Regions from separate parts of the Cellulosimicrobium sp. CpK407 genome, predicted to be linked through region 2. Evidence: riboswitches for the same ligand, from Rfam matches in the RefSeq annotation. Region 2 holds a riboswitch; the other holds the start of a gene.
What was found. A riboswitch is a leader RNA that binds a small molecule or an ion and turns the genes downstream of it on or off. The one in region 2 is predicted to bind ZMP and ZTP.
Positions count from the first base shown of each region.

Region 1: another riboswitch for ZMP and ZTP. It lies ahead of glyA (serine hydroxymethyltransferase); the one in region 2 lies ahead of purH (bifunctional phosphoribosylaminoimidazolecarboxamide formyltransferase/IMP cyclohydrolase).

Region 1 covers NZ_JBGNYC010000083.1:3,026-12,410, forward strand. The annotation lists partial or broken gene galK (galactokinase) at 1-430, shown strand, start outside; gene ABWU78_RS20550 (hypothetical protein) at 452-1,318, opposite strand; gene ABWU78_RS20555 (DUF262 domain-containing protein) at 1,369-2,370, opposite strand; gene ABWU78_RS20560 (exodeoxyribonuclease III) at 2,507-3,310, opposite strand; gene ABWU78_RS20565 (MFS transporter) at 3,413-4,828, opposite strand; gene ABWU78_RS20570 (bifunctional methylenetetrahydrofolate dehydrogenase/methenyltetrahydrofolate cyclohydrolase) at 4,915-5,796, opposite strand; gene glyA (serine hydroxymethyltransferase) at 5,793-7,082, opposite strand; ZMP/ZTP riboswitch at 7,164-7,273, opposite strand; gene mmsB (multiple monosaccharide ABC transporter permease) at 7,356-8,528, opposite strand; gene mmsA (multiple monosaccharide ABC transporter ATP-binding protein) at 8,525-9,385, opposite strand, start outside.
Region 2 covers NZ_JBGNYC010000061.1:15,377-24,761, reverse strand. The annotation lists gene ABWU78_RS18910 (hypothetical protein) at 1-353, opposite strand, end outside; gene purN (phosphoribosylglycinamide formyltransferase) at 500-1,156, shown strand; ZMP/ZTP riboswitch at 1,183-1,271, shown strand; gene purH (bifunctional phosphoribosylaminoimidazolecarboxamide formyltransferase/IMP cyclohydrolase) at 1,331-2,980, shown strand; gene ABWU78_RS18895 (NAD(P)/FAD-dependent oxidoreductase) at 3,042-4,418, opposite strand; gene ABWU78_RS18890 (DUF3017 domain-containing protein) at 4,473-4,901, shown strand; gene ABWU78_RS18885 (MIP/aquaporin family protein) at 5,029-6,102, opposite strand; gene ABWU78_RS18880 (NADP-dependent isocitrate dehydrogenase) at 6,475-7,692, shown strand; gene ABWU78_RS18875 (malate dehydrogenase) at 7,835-8,821, shown strand; gene ABWU78_RS18870 (ATP-binding cassette domain-containing protein) at 8,983-9,385, shown strand, end outside.

The sequences.
Region 1 (9,385 bases), on a different contig from region 2:
CGCCGCGAGCGACGACCCCACCGGCACCCTCGCCGTCGCCCTGGAGAAGCTGCCCGACGACGTCGCGCGCCGCCGCGTGCGCCACGTCGTCACGGAGATCGGCCGCGTGCGCGACCTCGTCGCGCTCCTGCGCGACGGCCGCCCCGACGCGGTCGGGCCGCTCATGAACGCGTCGCACGCGTCGCTGCGCGACGACTACGAGGTCTCGAGCGTCGATCTCGACGTCGCCGTGGACGCCGCGCGCGTGGCCGGTGCCCTCGGCGCGCGCATGACCGGCGGGGGGTTCGGAGGCTCCGCGATCGCGCTGGTCCGCGCCGACCAGGTCGAGGCCGTCGCCGACGCCGTCCGCGCCGCCTTCGAGCGCGAGGGCCTCGGGGCCCCCGGGTTCCTCCTCGCGACGCCCTCCGCACCGGCCGAGCGCGTCGCCTAGAACGACATCTGCACCGCTCGCTCAAGCGAATGCCGGATACGACCACTCACACAGGCGACCCGAAGGCGCCGAAACAATCAGACACTCTGCGTTCTTGAGAGCCCGTGACCTTGCCAGTTTTATCGCGTCCTCGAGGGAAGCGGATCTCTTCACAGAACGTCCAGAGTCCGGAGCGAGCTCACTCCATCCCTTTGGGCCATGTACGACCCGTCGCATCTTGCTCGAAGCCGCTGAAGGCGGCGGAACCTGGTTCTGCGGGCTACTTGACCGAAGCGCATGGAAACCCATACACATCAGAAGATCAAACGAACAGGCAAAGTGAGCGACATTTCGTGGAAGCGTCAGTAGGTTTGGCAGCGGGAGTACAGCATCGGGTCGATGGGCTGCGTGATGACGAAACTCGGCGGATTCCTCAAAGATACCCTTTAGGCTGACGCGAGCCTGCTGCTGCCCTTCAATTCTCATCCAGAGGTGCGTGAGCTGAGACCACGCCTTCTCTTCCTTATAGCCCGCAAACGCCAGCAAGGGCGGAATGTCGCTTGCTTGGAGATTTGATCCCGTCCACCCCATCTGCAATGGATGGACGACCATCGCTGAGGTCGACAGCGATGCGACAGAATCGGCGACATCTTTTAGAAGCTGCTCGGCGGCCGCCGCCTCAGAGCCGACAAGTCTCTTCGCAAGCACCGCAACAAGTCGGCGGCCCAACGCCGCCGAGCCGATCGGGCTCTGCGACGGACTCATTCGCGTCGCAGTGAGTGCGGCCGCGTACTCGGTTGTCCGATCAGCGACGTACGCTTCGAGTGCAATGAAAGACTCAAGCGCCACCGAGCGCGACAATGCCGAGATCATGCCCGGACGTGTTTCGGCGCTGAGCGCGTCCAGCACCTCCTCCACCGCCGCTAGACGCTTCTCCAGCCTGTCTACGGCCGCCACGGTCAAGACTCCAATGCCGCGTGCAGCATATTCGTCATGGTTGCTACCCGATGATGCACGCGGCTCGGAGTGTTAGTCGAGATTCGAATTGCAGCATCGAAGTCCGGGTGCACTGAAACACTCTTTGTATAATCCAGGACCGTGCTTCTGCGCTTAGTGAGTGCATCTAGTTGCTCGTCGGTCAGAGAATCGACGGCTACGGTCTGGGCATCGTAGAGACCGCCGATCATTTGGTCACGCCATTGCCTGCCGTCGAACCGCTGAAAGGCGTGCTGACCCCAAAGTTCGCCGCAGTAGTGGAGGACTCTCAGAAATCGGCGGCGGTGACCCTTGATCTCTTCCACGCCGTCCAGCATGTGTCGCTGAGCACACGCGTCGAGCGCCAGCCTGAGATCTCCACCGAAGCGCCGCCAATCCTCACGCATGGTGAAGAAGCGCAGCACATATTCGACATCGGACATATCAGCGTACGCGCGTGAGTGCTCGTTTCGAATCTTGAGTTGCTGGCGAAGCAGCGGATGTTCCGCCAACTCAATCATCAGGTCGTTGAACCCGCTCGCTGCCGCAACATTCCGAACCTCCTGCGCGTTCAGCGGTTCGCCACCAGTGTTCAAACGCAAGAAGACCTCATACTTGACCCAAGGCTTTGTGTTGCGCATCACAATAACGGCGCGAATCGGTCGCATCGAAAGTGATCCTTGCACGTCGAGCGGCAGAGATGAGAAGTCTGCGCCCAGGAGCTCTGGAAGTAGTTCGATTCCAGATAACCGATACGAACCGCGCAAGAACTCAGATATCGCAGTTAAGCGCTGCTTTCCATCAATAACGGCGAAACGACCTCGCTCTTCTTCGGCGAGATAGACCGGGGGAACCGGAACATTGAGGATGAACGACTCTATTAGTCGACTCTGACGCTCACGATCCCAACGGTTTCTGCGCTGGTACTTCGGGTCGAGGTCCAGAGCGCCAGTCTGGGCGAGACTCGCAACGTTCATGAGTGCCATATCACTGGACTGAACGACCAGATCGTCTGGACCCCAGGAATCTGCATGGCCTCTTGAAGCCGCCGAAGGTCCAACTCGTCGTGCCACACTAGCCTCCGTTGATTGTGTATCGGTCGGATGCTAGCGGGTTTGGCGTTCAGACGTCGTAGGTGACGACGAGCGGCGCGTGGTCGCTCCAGCGCTCGTCGTGCGACGGCGCGCGGTCGACCTCGACCTTGACGGCGCGCTCCGCGAGCGCGGGCGTGGCGAGCTGGTAGTCGATGCGCCAGCCCGAGTCGTTGTCGAACGCGCGCCCGCGCCACGACCACCACGTGAACGGGCCGGGGCCCTCGCCGCCGTGGACGCGGCCGAGGTCGACGAGGCCGACCTGGTCGAGCCAGACGTCGACGTACGCGCGCTCCTCCGGGAGGAAGCCGGCGCTCTTGAGGTTGCCCTTCCAGTTCTTGATGTCGACGTTGTGGTGGGCGATGTTGAGGTCGCCCGCGAGCAGGACCTTCTCCCCCGTCGCCGCGAGCTCGCGCAGGCGCGCGGTGACCTTCTCGAGGTAGGCGTACTTCGCGACCATCGTCTCCGGCTGGCTCACGGTGCCCGAGTGGATGTACGCGGAGACCACGGTGAGGCGACCGCCGTCGGGCAGCTCGAGCTCCGCCTCGACCCAGCGGCCCGTGTCGACGGGCGGCTCCGGCTCGCCGGCGCCCAGCCCGACGCGCACCGCCGAGACGGGCAGCCGGGACGCGACGGCGACGCCGGCCCGGCCCTTGATGTCGCACGCCTGGTGCGCGACGTGCCACCCGTCGAGGAAGTCGTTCACGATCGAGTCGGGGGCGCGGACCTCCTGGAGCAGCAGGACGTCGGGCGTGCGGGACGCGATCCAGGCGTCCATCCCGCGACGGTAGGCGGCACGGATCCCGTTGACGTTGGCGGTGGCGATGGTAAGCAAGTGGGCTCGTCCTCCCTCGATGACGGTCGCGCTCGGCTGCCGGGACGGCCGCGGCACGTCGGCCATCCCATCACACGCCACCGACAGGACGGCTCCCTCTCGTCACGCGGGCGGCGTGGTCTCGCTCACCCTCACGAGGGCGACGCGGGCGGGCCGGAACGCGCCCGCGAGCACCGCCGACACCGCGGCGAGCACGGCGAGGACGACGAACCCAACCCGGAGGTGGTGGGCGGTCGCGAAGACGCCCGTGAGCACGCCGCCGAGCACCGCGCCCGCGTAGGTGAAGACGTTGAGGCGCGCGACCGCGCGGTCGGTGACCGTCGCGACGATCCCGGCGGGAGGTTCGACCGGCGCCACGCCCGCGTCCACGTCGACGAGCACGTCCTCGACGACCCGGTCGACCCCGCCGGCGTCCTCGACGCGCCCGCCCGGGGTCGCGGGCCCGGTGCTCACCGAGCCCGCCGCCACCGCCTCGCGGGCCCGGTCCCCGATCGCCGAGAAGGCGAGGGGCGCGACGACGCCGAGCCCGAGCCCGGTCGCCGCGAGGCCGAGCACCGCGACGGGCCAGGCGGGGGCCGCGGCCACCACGGCGAACCCGAGGGCGCCGAGCGTGCCGCCCAGCCGCACGACCCGTACCCGGCCGAGACGCTCGACGAGGCCGTCCCCGACGAGCCGCGACACGATGAGGGCCGCCTGGTACGCCGCGTACCCCAGGGGTGCGGCGGCGGCGCTCGCCGCGAGGACGTCGCGCAGGAACGTCGCGCTCCAGCTCGACACGGCCGAGTCGGCGACGGGGAACGCGAGCATCCCCGCGCCGAGGAGCGCGATCGTGCCCGCCGCGACCCACGGCACGGTCCCGAGCGCTCGCGCGCCGCGACCGTCGTCCGCCACCGCGACCGCTGCCGGGCCCGCCTCTGTCGGCCGCTCGGTGGCCGGAGTCCCGCCCGGGGGCACGGCACCCGGGACGGTGGAGGCGCCGTCGGGCAGCCGCAGCGCGAGCCAGCCGGCGCCCACGGCGACGAGCAGCGCCACGAGCGGGAGCGCGACCGGCTGACCGAGCCCGACGAGCGCGCTGCCCGAGACGGCGAGCGCACCCAGCACGCCCCCGGCGGCGTTGGCCGCGTAGAACGAGGCGAGCAGGCTGCGACCGTGCCCGCGCTCGACGTCGATCCCGAGCATGTTCATCGCGGCGTCGACGGCGCCGAGCGCGAGCCCGTAGAGCCCGATCGCCCCGAAGAAGACGAGCCACGACGGCGCGGTCCCGATGCCCGCGACCGCGACCGCGGCGAGCAGCAGACCCCCCACGACCACGGCCCGCGCGCCGCGCCGCGCCGCCACGACGCCGGAGAGCGCGCTGCCCAGCCCGGCGAGGACGCACACGCCCAGCACGACGAGCGTGACGACGTCGTCGCCCATGCCGAGCCGTTCCTTGTACCCGGGGATGCTCGTGAGCACCACCGCGAACCCGAAGCCCTGCACGGCGTACGCCGCCGTCGTCGCGATGCGCGCCCTCGTCACCCGCGCAGACTAGCGCCTGCAGGCAAGCCCGGGAACGCCGCAGGGCGCGGCCGCGGGACTGCCCACGGCCGCGCCCTGGGGCGTGCTCAGGCGGTAGCGCGCTCCGCCGCGTCGACGACGTTCGCGAGGAGCATCGCGCGCGTCATCGGCCCGACCCCGCCGGGGTTCGGCGAGATCCAGCCCGCGACCTCGGCGACGTCGGGCGCGGCGTCCCCGACGACCCGGCTCTTGCCGGTCTCCGGGTCGACCTCGCGCGAGACACCGACGTCGATGACGACGGCGCCGGGCTTCACCATGTCGCGCGTGATGATGCCCCGGACGCCCGCCGCCGCGACGACGACGTCGGCGCGGCGCACGAGCTCGGCAAGGTCCGTCGTCCCGGTGTGCGTGAGCGTCACGGTCGCGTTGACGGCCCGGCGCGTGAGCAGCAGGCCGATCGACCGGCCGACGGTCACGCCGCGGCCCACGACCGCGACCTCCTTGCCCGCGAGGGAGATCCCGTGCCGCTCGATGAGCTCGATGATCCCGCGCGGCGTGCACGGCAGCGGCGAGGTCACCTCCTCGTTGACGCGCAGCACGAGGCGCCCGAGGTTCGTCGGGTGCAGCCCGTCGGCGTCCTTGGCCGGGTCGATGAGCTCGAGCACGCGGTTGGTGTCGATGCCCTTCGGGAGCGGGAGCTGCACGATGTACCCCGTGCAGGCCGGGTCCTCGTTGAGGCGGCGGACCGCGGCCTCGATCTCCTCCTGCGTCGCGTCGCCGGGCAGGTCCTCGCGGATCGAGGACAGCCCGACCTCGGCGCAGTCGCGGTGCTTGCCCGCGACGTACCACTGCGATCCGGGGTCGTCGCCGACGAGGAGCGTGCCCAGGCCGGGCACGACGCCCTTCCCGGCGAGGACCGCGAGGCGGTCCTTGAGCTCGGCCTTGATGGTCGCGGCGGTCGCCTTGCCGTCGAGGATCTGCGCGGTCACTGGTGGAGGCCCGGGTACAGCGGGAAGTCGGCCGTGAGCTTCTGCACGCGGGCGCGCAGCGCGTCGGCGTCGGTCGCGGCGCCCTCGCGCAGCGCGGTCGCGATGATCTCGGCGACCTCGGTGAACTCGGCGTCGCCGAAGCCGCGGGTCGCGAGCGCGGGCGTGCCGATGCGCAGGCCGGACGTGACGCGCGGGGGGCGCGGGTCGAACGGCACGGCGTTGCGGTTCACGGTGATGCCGACCTCGTGCAGGAGGTCCTCGGCCTGCTGGCCGTCGAGCGCGGAGTGGCGCAGGTCGACGAGCACGAGGTGGACGTCGGTGCCGCCCGTGAGGACGGAGACGCCGGCCTGGGCCACGTCGGCCTGGGCGAGGCGGTCGGCGATGATGCTCGCGCCGCGCAGCGTGCGCTCCTGGCGGTCGCGGAAGTCGTCCGAGCCCGCGATCTTGAAGGAGACGGCCTTGGCGGCGACGACGTGCATGAGCGGGCCGCCCTGCTGGCCCGGGAAGACGGCGGAGTCGATCTTCTTGGCGTACTCCTCCTTGCTCAGGATGAAGCCGGAGCGGGGGCCGCCGATCGTCTTGTGCACCGTGGAGGAGACGACGTCCGCGTAGGGCACCGGGGACGGGTGCAGGCCCGCGGCGACGAGGCCCGCGAAGTGCGCCATGTCCACCCAGAGCTTCGCGCCGACCTCGTCCGCGATCTCGCGGAACGCGGCGAAGTCGAGGTGGCGCGGGTAGGCGGACCAGCCGCCGATGATGACGTCGGGGCGCGTCTCGAGGGCCTGCTTGCGCACCTCGTCCATCTCGACGCGGTACGACTGCGGGTCCACGCCGTACGCCGCGACGTCGTACAGCTTGCCGGAGAAGTTGATCTTCATGCCGTGCGTGAGGTGGCCGCCGTGCGCCAGCTCGAGGCCGAGGATCTTGTCGCCCTTGTTGATGAGCGCGTGGAGCACGGCCGCGTTCGCCGTGGCGCCCGAGTGCGGCTGGACGTTGGCGTGCTCGGCGCCGAACAGCTCCTTGGCGCGCGCGATCGCGAGGTTCTCCGCGATGTCGACCTGCTCGCAGCCGCCGTAGTAGCGGCGGCCCGGGTAGCCCTCGGCGTACTTGTTGGTGAGCACGGAGCCCTGCGCCTGCAGGACGGCGCGCGGGACGAAGTTCTCGGACGCGATCATCTCGAGGGTGTCGCGCTGGCGCGCGAGCTCCCCGTCGAGGACGGCCGCGATCTCGGGGTCGAGCTCGGCGAGCGGGGTGTCGAGGACGTTGTCGGCTGGCTGGGCGCTCATGGCGTCTCCTCCGCGGGTGCTTGGCAGTGTGTCGTCGGTGGTCACGTTCCCGGCTCGCCGGGTACGCCCCACCAGGGGGTGACCCGGGGCCCAGGCGAACGACCCGTCGTCTGCACAGCGTGTCGCTCCCCGGTGGTGATCCACCCTGCCCGGGCGAGTTCCACCGGGCGGCGCCAGTCGCGACGCGTCGATCCTAACCCACGTGCCGGCCGGCCGAGGGGGACGACGGCGCGCCGTCGGGCACGACACCCGACGACGCGCCGCCCGTCCCCGTCAGCGCAGGGACGCCCGGCGCTTGCTCACGAGGTCGAACGCGACCGCCGCGAGCAGCACCAGGCCCTTGATCGCCTGCTGCCACGCCGCGTCGACCGCCATGATCGACAGGCCCATGTTGAGCACGCCCATGATGAGTGCGCCGATCATGGCCCCCGAGATGCGGCCGATCCCGCCCGTCACGGCGGTGCCGCCGATGAAGCACGCCGCGATGGCGTCGAGCTCGTAGTTGACGCCCGCCGCCGCCACGCCTGCCCCGGCGCGGGAGGTCGTGATGACGGCGGCGACCGCCGCGAGCACGCCCATGTTGACGAAGATGCCGAAGTCGACCCGGCGCGCGCTGACCCCCGACAGGACGGCCGCGTGCCGGTTCCCGCCGATCGCGTAGACGTGCCGCCCGAACACGCTGCGGTTCAGGACGAACGAGTAGGCGATGATGAGCGCCCCCACGATGAGCAGCACGATCGGCGTGCCACCCGCGCTCAGGGCGAGCCAGTACGTGACCACGCCGATGAGCAGGGCCGCGACGACGATCTTGACGACGAACGCCGCCATCGGCTCGACCGACAGCCCGTGCTTGCGGAGCGACGTCCGCGAGCGCCACTGCGCGACCGCGAACGCGAGGATGCCGAGCACGCCGATGCCGAGCGTGACGACGTCGAGGTCACCGACGAAGCCGAACCAGTTGGGCACGGAGCCGTTGCTGATCTCCTTGAACCCCTCGGGCAGGCCGGCGACCGTGGTCCCGACGAGGACGATCGCGAGGCCGCGGAAGACGAGCATGCCGGCGAGGGTGACGATGAACGCCGGGATCCCGACGTACGCGACCCAGAAGCCCTGCCAGACGCCGACGAGCGCACCGACGACGAGCGACAGCGCGACCGCGACCAGCCACGGCAGGTCCCACTGGGTCATCATGATCGCGCACAGACCGCCGACGAACGCCACGACCGACCCGACGGACAGGTCGATGTGGCCGGCCACGATCACCATGACCATGCCGATGGCGAGCACCATGACGTAGGCGTTCTGCTGCACGAGGCTCGCGACGTTGTTCGGGTAGAGCAGGCGCCCGTCGGTGAGCACCTGGAAGAGCAGGACGATGACGAGCAGCGCCGCGACGATGCCGTACTGGCGGACGTTGCGGCCGAGGTACTCCCTGACGGCGTTCATCGGTCGATGACTCCCTTGTCCATGGTCATGTAGTGCATGAGGGTCTCCTGGGTCGCCTCGGCGCGGGAGACCTCGCCCGTGATCCGCCCCTGGCTCATCGCGTAGATGCGGTCGCAGATCCCGAGGAGCTCGGGCAGCTCGGAGGAGATCACGAGGACGGCCTTGCCCGCGTCGGCGAGCGCGTTGACGATCGAGTAGATCTCGTACTTCGCCCCGACGTCGATGCCGCGCGTGGGCTCGTCGAGGATGAGCACGTCGGGGTCCGCGAAGACCCACTTGCCGAGCACGACCTTCTGCTGGTTGCCGCCCGAGAGCTTGCCCGCGAGCGACTCGACCGTGGGCGCCTTGATCCGGAAGTCGCGGCGGTAGCGCTCCGCGACCGTCGCCTCCTCCTCACGCTGGACGAACCCCCAGCGGGCGACCTTGCCGAGCGCGGACGCCGAGATGTTCTCGCGGATCGTCTGGATGAGGTTCAGCCCGTAGCGCTTGCGGTCCTCCGTCGCGTAGGCGAGCCCGTGCGAGATCGCCTCGGCGACCGTCCGCGTGCGGACGGGGACGCCGTCCTTGTAGACCTGCCCGGAGATCCGCGTCCCGTACGCGTGCCCGAACACGCTCATGGCCAGCTCGGTGCGCCCGGCACCCATGAGACCGGCGAGCCCGACGATCTCACCGGCGTGCACGGTGAGGTTCGCGTGGTCGACGACGACGCGCTCGGTGTCGACGGGGTGGTGGGCCGTCCAGTCCTCGATGCGCAGCACCTCGCGCCCGACGGACGGCTCCCGTGCGGGGAACCGGCTCTCGAGCTCGCGACCGACCATGCCGCGGATGATGCGCTCCTCGCTCACGGGCTCCTCGCC
Region 2 (9,385 bases):
CCCACGACGATCGCCCCGAGCGCGAGCGCGAGGCTCACGGCCTGCCACGGGAACGGCATGGTGCTCACGACGATCACCGCGAGCAGGAGCAGGCCGAAGTGGAGCACGCGCCGCGTCGCCTGCCGCGCGAGCTCGGGGTCCGGCTCCGCGGGCTCGGGCGGTGCCGGAGGACGGCCGCCCCCGGGCGTCAGCGGGTCCGGCCGGCCGGGCGGGGGCGGTGGGAGGGGCGTGCCCGGGCCGGAGCCCGGTGGGACCGGAGCGCCCGGACGCGTGCCCTCCTCCGGCGGCTGCGGCGACTCCGGACGAGGGTGCTGCGGCGCGTCGGGACGGGGCGGTGCGTACGGGTTGCCCACGGGCAGCTCCTCGGTCGGTCGGGCGGCTCGCGGTACATTCTCCCATCGGAGACCGGGTGCCCGGGAGGGCGCCCTCCCTGTTCCGCCGAGCCCGACGCTCGAGCCACCTGAGCCGCCCCGAGCCACCCCGAACCCGCAGGAGCACCGTGCAGACGCCGTCCGGCCACCCCGTCGAGTCCACCTCCGCCGCCCGCGTCGTCGTCCTCGTCTCGGGCGCAGGCTCCAACCTCGCCGCGATCCTCGCCGCGCACGACGACGCCGCCTACGGGGCGCGCGTCGTGGGCGTCGTGTCGGACAAGGCCGACGCGGGCGGCCTCGACCTGGCCCGCGAGGCCGGGATCGCCGCCGTCGTCGTGGCCCCGGGCGACTTCGACGACCGGGCCGCGTGGAACGAGGCGGTCGCGCAGGCCGTCGACGTCTTCCGGCCGGACCTCGTGGTGCTCGCCGGGTTCATGCGCATCCTCGGTCCGGCATTCGTCGGGCGCTTCGCCGGCCGCACGATCAACACGCACCCGGCGCTCCTGCCGTCGTTCCCGGGCGCGCACGGCGTGCGGGACGCGCTCGCGTACGGCGTCCGCGTCACCGGGTGCACCGTCCACGTGGTCGACGACGGCGTGGACACCGGCCCGATCATCGCCCAGGTCGCCGTCCCGGTCGAGGACGGCGACGACGAGTCGTCGCTCCACGAGCGCATCAAGGTCGCGGAGCGCGCGCTCCTCGTCGAGACGGTCGGCCGCGCCGCGCGCGAGGGCCTGCGCGTCGAGGGCCGCCGGGCCGTCGTCGGGCGGTCGGCGGGCGCCTGAGCCGCCCGCGCGGCACCCGGTAGACTCGTCCCGGACGCGACTGGCGAGGGTGGGAACGACCACCGGGGAGCGGCCGGATCTACCTGCTGGAGCGTCGACCGCCTGGGCGCCTGGGTTCTGCCTCGCGTCGGCGTCCGTCGACGCGGCGACCGCGACCCAGAGGAGCCCCTCGTCATGTCCCACCCGGCCCCGCACGTGCCCTCCGCCCCCGACGTCCAGCTCGCCGACGACGCGCAGCGCCCCGTGCGGCGCGCGCTCCTGAGCGTCTACGACAAGACGGGCCTCGTCGAGCTCGCGACCGCGCTCCACGCGGCGGGCGTCGAGCTGGTCTCCACCGGCTCCACCGCGTCGACGATCGCCGCCGCGGGCGTGCCCGTGACGAAGGTCGAGGACCTCACCGGGTTCCCCGAGTGCCTCGAGGGCCGGGTCAAGACGCTCCACCCGCGCGTGCACGCCGGCATCCTCGCGGACTCGCGCAAGGCCGACCACCTCGCGCAGCTCGACGAGCTCGGCATCGCGCCGTTCGAGCTCGTCGTCGTCAACCTCTACCCGTTCGCCGCGACCGTCGCGTCCGGCGCCGGCCCCGACGAGGTCGTCGAGCAGATCGACATCGGCGGTCCCTCGATGGTCCGCGCGGCCGCGAAGAACCACCCGAGCGTCGCCGTCGTCGTGGACCCGGCCCGGTACGACGACGTCGTCGCCGCCGTGCAGGAGGGCGGCTTCACGTTCGCCCAGCGCAAGCGCCTCGCGGCGCAGGCGTTCGCGCACACCGCGCAGTACGACGTCGCCGTCGCGTCGTGGTTCGCGTCGTCGTACGCGCCCGACGACGTGGCCTTCCCCGCGTTCACGGGCGCCACCTGGGAGCGGGCCGACGTCCTGCGCTACGGCGAGAACCCGCACCAGCAGGCCGCGCTGTACACGCACTGGCGCGGCGGGCTCGCCACGGCGACCCAGCTGCAGGGCAAGGCGATGAGCTACAACAACTACGTGGACGCCGACGCCGCGCGCCGGGCCGCGTACGACCACTCCGGCCCGGCCGTCGCCGTCGTCAAGCACAACAACCCGTGCGGCGTCGCGACCGACGACGACATCGCGGCCGCCTACCGCAAGGCGCACGCCACCGACCCGGTCTCCGCGTACGGCGGCGTGGTGGCGGCGAACCGGGTGGTGACGACCGAGCTCGCGGAGGCGCTCAAGCCCGTGTTCACGGAGGTCGTCGTGGCACCGGGCTACGAGGACGGCGCGCTCGAGATCCTCGCGGCGAAGAAGAACCTGCGCGTCCTCGTGCTCCCGGAGGGCGCGCAGAGCGACCCCGTCGAGTTCCGTCCGATCTCGGGCGGTCTGCTCGTCCAGACGGTCGACCACATCGACGGCGTCGTGACCGCGGAGGACGGCACCGTCACCGGCGGCGACGACCCGCAGCACTGGACCCTCGTGACGGGCGAGGCCGCCGACGACGCGACCCTCGCGGACCTCGCGTTCGCGTGGCGCGCGATCCGCGCCGCCAAGTCCAACGCGATCCTCCTCGCGCGCGACGGGGCCGCCGTCGGGGTCGGGATGGGGCAGGTCAACCGCGTCGACTCGTGCCGTCTCGCGGTCGAGCGCGCCAACACCCTCGCCGACGGCGAGGAGCGTGCGCGTGGCGCCGTCGCGGCGTCCGACGCGTTCTTCCCCTTCGCCGACGGCCTCCAGATCCTGCTCGACGCGGGCGTCCGCGCGGTCGTCGCCCCGGGCGGGTCGATCCGCGACGCCGAGGTGATCGAGGCGGCGCGCGCCGCGGGCGTGACGATGTACTTCACGGGCACGCGCCACTTCGCGCACTGACACGGCCCTGCTCGACGGCCCCGCCGGTCTCCGGACCGGCGGGGCCGCCGCGCGCCGGGCGTCAGACCAGGGCGTCGCGGAGGCGCCGGGTCGGGTCGAGCGCGACGTCGAGGTCGACGCCGAGGCGGCCGGCGCGGTTCATCGCCTTGCGGACCGGGCCGACGTCGCGCGGCGAGTCGACCAGGAGGACCGCCCGGACCTCGGTGACCCGACGCTCCGGGCCGCCGTCCGCCGTCGTGCCGCCGTCCGAGGTGGAGCCGGAGGTCGTCCCCGGGGCGAGGTAGAACGCGGCCCAGCCCTCGTGGCCGGTCGGGCCGCCGGACGGGTCGCCGCGGAAGAGCACGTCGTCGGCCTCGTCGGGCACGCCGAACAGGGCGAGGTCGTGCCCGAGCTGCTGGGAGAACACGTACGGGGCGTGCCCGGGAGCGTCGGGCTCGTCGCCGAGCAGCGCGGCGACGGTCGCGTCCGGGTCGTGGAGGGCGGCGGACCAGTGGCCACCGGGCACCGCGCCGAGCAGCGGGTGCTCGCGCGTCGCGCAGTCGCCGACGGCCCAGAGCCCGGCCAGCCCCGGCACGGCGCCGGTGGCGTCCACGGGCACGCTGCCGCGCACGTCGCGCGGGACCGTGCCGTCGAGCCAGTCCGTCGCGGGGCGGGCGCCCACGGCGGCCAGCACGAGGTCGGCCGTCAGCTCGCGCCCGTCGGCGAGCCGGACGCCGTCGGGCCGGACCTCCGCCACCGCGGCACCGGTCACGAGCTCGGCGCCGACGGCCGCGTACCAGGGCGCGAGGTGCGCGCCGACGGCCGGACCGAGCTGGCGCCGGAGCGGGGCGGGAGCGGCCTCGAGGACCGTGACGTGCGCCCCCGCGCCGGCGGCGACCCCTGCCAGCTCGGCGCCGATCCAGCCCGCGCCCACGATCACGAGGCGGAGCCCCGGTCGCAGCGCGCCGCGGAGGGCCTCGGCGTCCCGGACCGTGTGCAGGAGGCGGGCGTGCTCCCAGCCGTCGGGCCGCACGGGCGTGGAGCCGACCGCGAGCACCACGGCCGCCGCGGCCCGGCGCTCGCCCGACCGCGTCGTGATCTCCCAGACGGCGCCGTCGGGCGTCGCCCGGCGCTCCAGCCGCACTGCCGGGTCGGCCAGGCGCACCTCGTCGGCGAGCGCCTCGACGTCGATGCCGAGGTCCTCGGCGAGCCACGCCGGGCCCGGGCGGCTCAGGAGCTCCTTCGAGAGCGGTGGCCGGTCGTAGGGAGGCACGCCCTCCGCGCCGAGCAGCGTCACCCGCCCGGCGTACCCCCGACGCCGGAGCGCGCCGACGGTCTGGGCGCCGGCGAGCCCCGCGCCCACGACCACGACCGACGCGGGCGGTCCCGGGTCTGCCGCGGGAGGGGACGCGCGGTGCGTGGTAGGTGGCGGGAGGACCGGCGGCTCGGCGGACGACATGCACGTCACGCTAGGCCACGACGGTAGGCTTCCGGACGTGGAAGGTGCAGCAGCGTGACCGACGTCACCGCGGACGGGGGGACGCGGCACCGGCCGCCGGCGACGCTCGTGCCGGCGTGGCACCACGTCGACGACGAGCCGGGAGACGACGGGCGCCCCGCGGGGGCGCGTCCCGACGACGAGGCCCGGCCCCCGGTCCCGGAACCCCCTGCGAGCCTCGCCCCGTCGCGTCAGCCGGCGATGTGGCTCGTGCTCGCGGGCGTCGCGGTGTCGACGCTCGTCGCGGTGCTCGTCGGTGCGCGCGCCGGCTGCTTCACGCTCGCCGGGCTGCTCGCGGTGGCCGGCGTGTGCCGCGCGGCCGTCCCGGGCCCGGGTCCCGTGGGGATCACCGTGCGCTCCCGCGGGCTGGACGTCTTCTTCTTCCTCGCGCCCGCGGTCGTCATGGCGTTCCTCGCGCTGACCCTCGACCAGGGCGAGATCTGACCCGTCGCGGGCGCCTGCCCACGCCCCCCGGGAGGGGCCGGGGGGGCGACCCTCCGGACGCGGTGCCGCGGACGACGACGGGCCCGGACCGCGGTCGCGGTCCGGGCCCGTCGGGGCGTGCGGGACGTCAGGCCTTGGGGGCCTCGTCCGTGCCGGGGGCGTCGTTCGTCGCCGGGGCCTCGGGCTCGTCCGCCTCGACGACCTCGACGACCTCCTCGACCGCGACGACGTCGCCGTTCTCGTCCGTGACGACGACCTCCTCCTCGACCACGGCGGCGGCCGCGCCCGCACCGGCCGCGCCGGCCGCCGCGGAGTACGCCGGGGCCCCGGTCTCGGCCAGCGTGACGACCTGGTCCTCGCCGAGGAGGTCGTCCTGCTTGGGGGCGAAGGCGAAGGCACGGTAGAACAGGCCCGCGATCGCGGCGCCGAGGAGCGGGGCGACCCAGAACACCCACTGCTGCTTCCACAGGTCCCCGTCGCCGGCGAAGACCGCCGAGGCCATCGAGCGTGCCGGGTTGATCGACGCGTTGGTGATCGGCGCGGCGACCAGGATGAGGGCGGTCAGCGTGAAGCCGATCACGACGGGCGCGTACTGGACGCTCGCGCGCTTGTCGGTGACGCCGAGGATCACGCCCACGAACACGGCGGTGACGATGGTCTCGATGAGCAGCGCCTGCACGAGGCCGAACTCCGTGCCGCCCTGCGACGCCGTCGAGAGCGAGGAGAAGCTGCCGTAGCCGTTGGCGGTCGCGACGAACACCCCGCCCCGGCCGTCCTGGCCGAGGAGCTGCGGGAGCGTGGAGGGCACGGTCGCGAGCAGGACGAGGCCGGCGAGGAGCGCGCCGACGAGCTGCGCGACCCAGTACGGCAGGACGTCGCGCCACGCGGTGCGGCCGCCGATCGCGGCACCGAGCGTGACGGCCGGGTTGAAGTGGCCACCGGACACGTTGCCCACGGCGGCGGCGCCCGCGACCACCGCGATACCACCGGCCAGGCCGACGGCCAGGGCGTTCTGCTGGCTGACGAAGGTGTACAGCGCCACACCCACGATCGCGAGGACGAGGAAGAACGTGCCGAAGACCTCGGCGCCGAGACGCGCGAGGAGGCTCGGCTGGACGACGGCGACGGCCTCGGTGGGCGCGGGACTCGGGTCCTCGACGAAGCCCTCCGGCGCGCCGGGAGCGGTGGTGTCCTGGGACATGATGATCCTGTCTGGTTCGGTGGGTACTTCGGGCAGTCCCGGGCCCGGCCGCCACGGTGCGGCACCGGGAGGCGGTCGGGACGACGGCACGATGCCTGACCGAGCGCCCGGCCATTCCGGCATCTGGGGGCATCTTGCCACCACCACCCGGGAGAAGTGTGGAAATCGGCGGTGCCCCACCTGAGAACGGACGGTCCGTCTCACGATGCGGTCGGGTGACGGGAGCCCCGAAAGTATCTTGACGTCGAGAAGTCGAGTACCCTGGACCGCGGTCAGCAACGCCCCTGTGTGCGACGGACCGGGCCCGACGGGCCGACGGTCGCCGTCCGGCTCCCGGGGGCACCAGTCCCCGACAGTTGGAGCGATCTGCGCATGGGCAAGATCAAGGTCGTCAACCCGGTCGTCGAGCTCGACGGCGACGAGATGACGCGCATCATCTGGCAGTTCATCAAGGACCGCCTCATCCACCCGTACCTCGACGTGGACCTCAAGTACTACGACCTGTCGATCCAGAACCGCGACGCGACGGACGACCAGGTCACCATCGACGCCGCGCACGCGATCAAGCAGTACAACGTGGGCGTCAAGTGCGCGACGATCACGCCCGACGAGGCGCGCGTCGAGGAGTTCGGCCTCAAGAAGATGTGGGTCTCGCCGAACGGCACGATCCGCAACATCCTCGGCGGCGTCGTCTTCCGCGAGCCGATCATCATCTCCAACATCCCGCGCCTCGTGCCGGGCTGGAACAAGCCGATCATCATCGGCCGTCACGCCCACGGCGACCAGTACAAGTCGACGAACTTCAAGGTCCCCGGCCCCGGCAAGATCACGATGACGTTCGAGCCGGCCGACGGCTCCGAGCCGCAGAGGTTCGAGGTCGTGACCATGCCCGAGGAGGGCGGCGTCGCGATGGGCATGTACAACTTCAACGAGTCGATCCGCGACTTCGCGCGCGCCTCGTTCGCGTACGGCCTCCAGCGCGAGTACCCCGTGTACCTCTCGACGAAGAACACGATCCTCAAGGCCTACGACGGCGCCTTCAAGGACATCTTCCAGGAGGTGTTCGACGCCGAGTTCGCCGAGGCGTTCGCCGCGAAGGGCCTCACGTACGAGCACCGCCTCATCGACGACATGGTCGCCTCGGCCATGAAGTGGGAGGGCGGCTACGTCTGGGCCTGCAAGAACTACGACGGCGACGTCCAGTCCGACACCGTCGCGCAGGGCTTCGGCTCGCTCGGCCTCATGACGTCGGTCCTCATGACCCCGGACGGCCAGACCGTCGAGGCCGAGGCCGCGCACGGCACCGTGACGCGCCACTACCGCCAGCACCAGCAGGGCAAGCCGACGTCGACGAACCCGATCGCGTCGATCTTCGCCTGGACGCGTGGCCTCATGCACCGCGGCAAGCTGGACGGCACGCCCGAGGTCACCGAGTTCGCGCAGACGCTCGAGGACGTCGTCGTCAAGACCGTCGAGGCCGGCCAGATGACCAAGGACCTCGCGCTCCTCGTCGGCCCGGACCAGGAGTGGCTGACGACCGAGGACTTCCTCGCCGCGCTCGACGAGAACCTCAAGGCGCGCCTGGGCTGATCGCCCTCCGCACGCCCGACGGCGGCGCCCCCTCGTGCAGGGGGTGCCGCCGTCGTCGTCCCCGGACCCTGGCGGCGGGGTGCGCCCCGCGGGCGCGCCGCTCCGCGCGTCCGGGCGGGTCGCGTTGTGGGAGAGTGAGCGCATGACTTCCCCCGTGAACGTGACGGTGACCGGCGCGGCCGGTCAGATCGGTTACGCCCTGCTCTTCCGTATCGCGTCGGGCCAGATGCTCGGCCCCGACACCCCCGTGCGCCTGCGCCTCCTGGAGATCCCGCAGGGCGTCAAGGCCGCCGAGGGCACCGCGATGGAGCTCGACGACTGCGCCTTCCCGCTGCTCGCCGGCATCGACATCTTCGACGACCCGACCGCCGCGTTCGAGGGGACGAACGTCGCGCTGCTCGTGGGCGCGCGCCCGCGCGGTCCGGGCATGGAGCGCGGCGACCTGCTGGAGGCCAACGGCGGCATCTTCAAGCCGCAGGGCCAGGCGATCAACGCGGGCGCGGCGGACGACGTGCGCGTCCTGGTCGTCGGCAACCCGGCGAACACGAACGCGCTCATCGCGGCGTCGAACGCGCCGGACGTGCCGAAGGACCGGTTCACCGCGATGACGCGCCTGGACCACAACCGCGCGCTGACGCAGGTGGCCAAGAAGGCGGGCGTGCCGGTGTCGGAGGTGCGCAAGGTGACGATCTGGGGCAACCACTCGGCGACGCAGTACCCGGACATCTTCCAGGCGGACGTCGCGGGGACCCCGGGCGCGCGGCTCGCGGAGGACCGCGAGTGGCTCGAGGGGACGTTCATCCCGACGGTCGCGAAGCGCGGCGCGGCGATCATCGACGCGCGCGGCGCGTCGTCCGCGGCGTCGGCCGCGAACGCGGCGATCGACCACGTGCGCGACTGGGTGCTCGGGACGCCGGACGGCGACTGGACGAGCGCGGGCGTCGTGTCCGACGGGTCGTACGGCGTCCCGACGGGTCTCATCTCGTCGTTCCCGGTGGTGTCTCGCGGCGGGTCGTGGGAGATCGTCCAGGGCGTCGAGCTGTCGGAGTTCTCGCGCGGGCGCGTCGACGCGTCGGTCGCGGAGCTCCAGGAGGAGCGGCAGGCCGTGGAGCAGCTCGGGCTCGTCTGAGCCGGGCTCCGGTCCCGTGGTCCGAGGCACGGTCCGGACCGCGGGACCGGGGACGCTCCGGGGGCCCGGACGGGAGCGGCGGTGCGGGGCGTCCGGGGATGGGTGACCGAGCGGAAAATCGCTGCGCCGGCGGGGGTGCCGCGCCGTAGGGTCGACGGGCCATGATCGACGCCACCCTGCCGACCGAGCAGCCCCCGAACCCCCCGACCACCCCGGACCCCACCCCGGCGGCGGGTGCGTCGCGCGCACCCGTCGACCCCGCCCGCCGCCTGGACTGGCGGCGCCTGCGCGGGCCGCTGGCCGTCGTCGCCCTCGTCGCGCTCACGCTCGGAGCGGTCGGTGCCGCGCTCGGGACCGTCATCGCGGGCTGGCTCGCCGACGACCCGACGACGGCGACCCTCCAGCTCCTCGCGCTGTGCGTCGTCGGTGCCGCGCTGCTCGACACCGTCGGCCAGGTCGTGTGGGCCGGCGTCGTCGACCGCGCCGAGGGGCGCCTGCGCGGCGACCTGCTCACGGCCGCCCTCCACCAGCCGCTCGCCACGCTCACGGAGCAGGCGGTGGGCG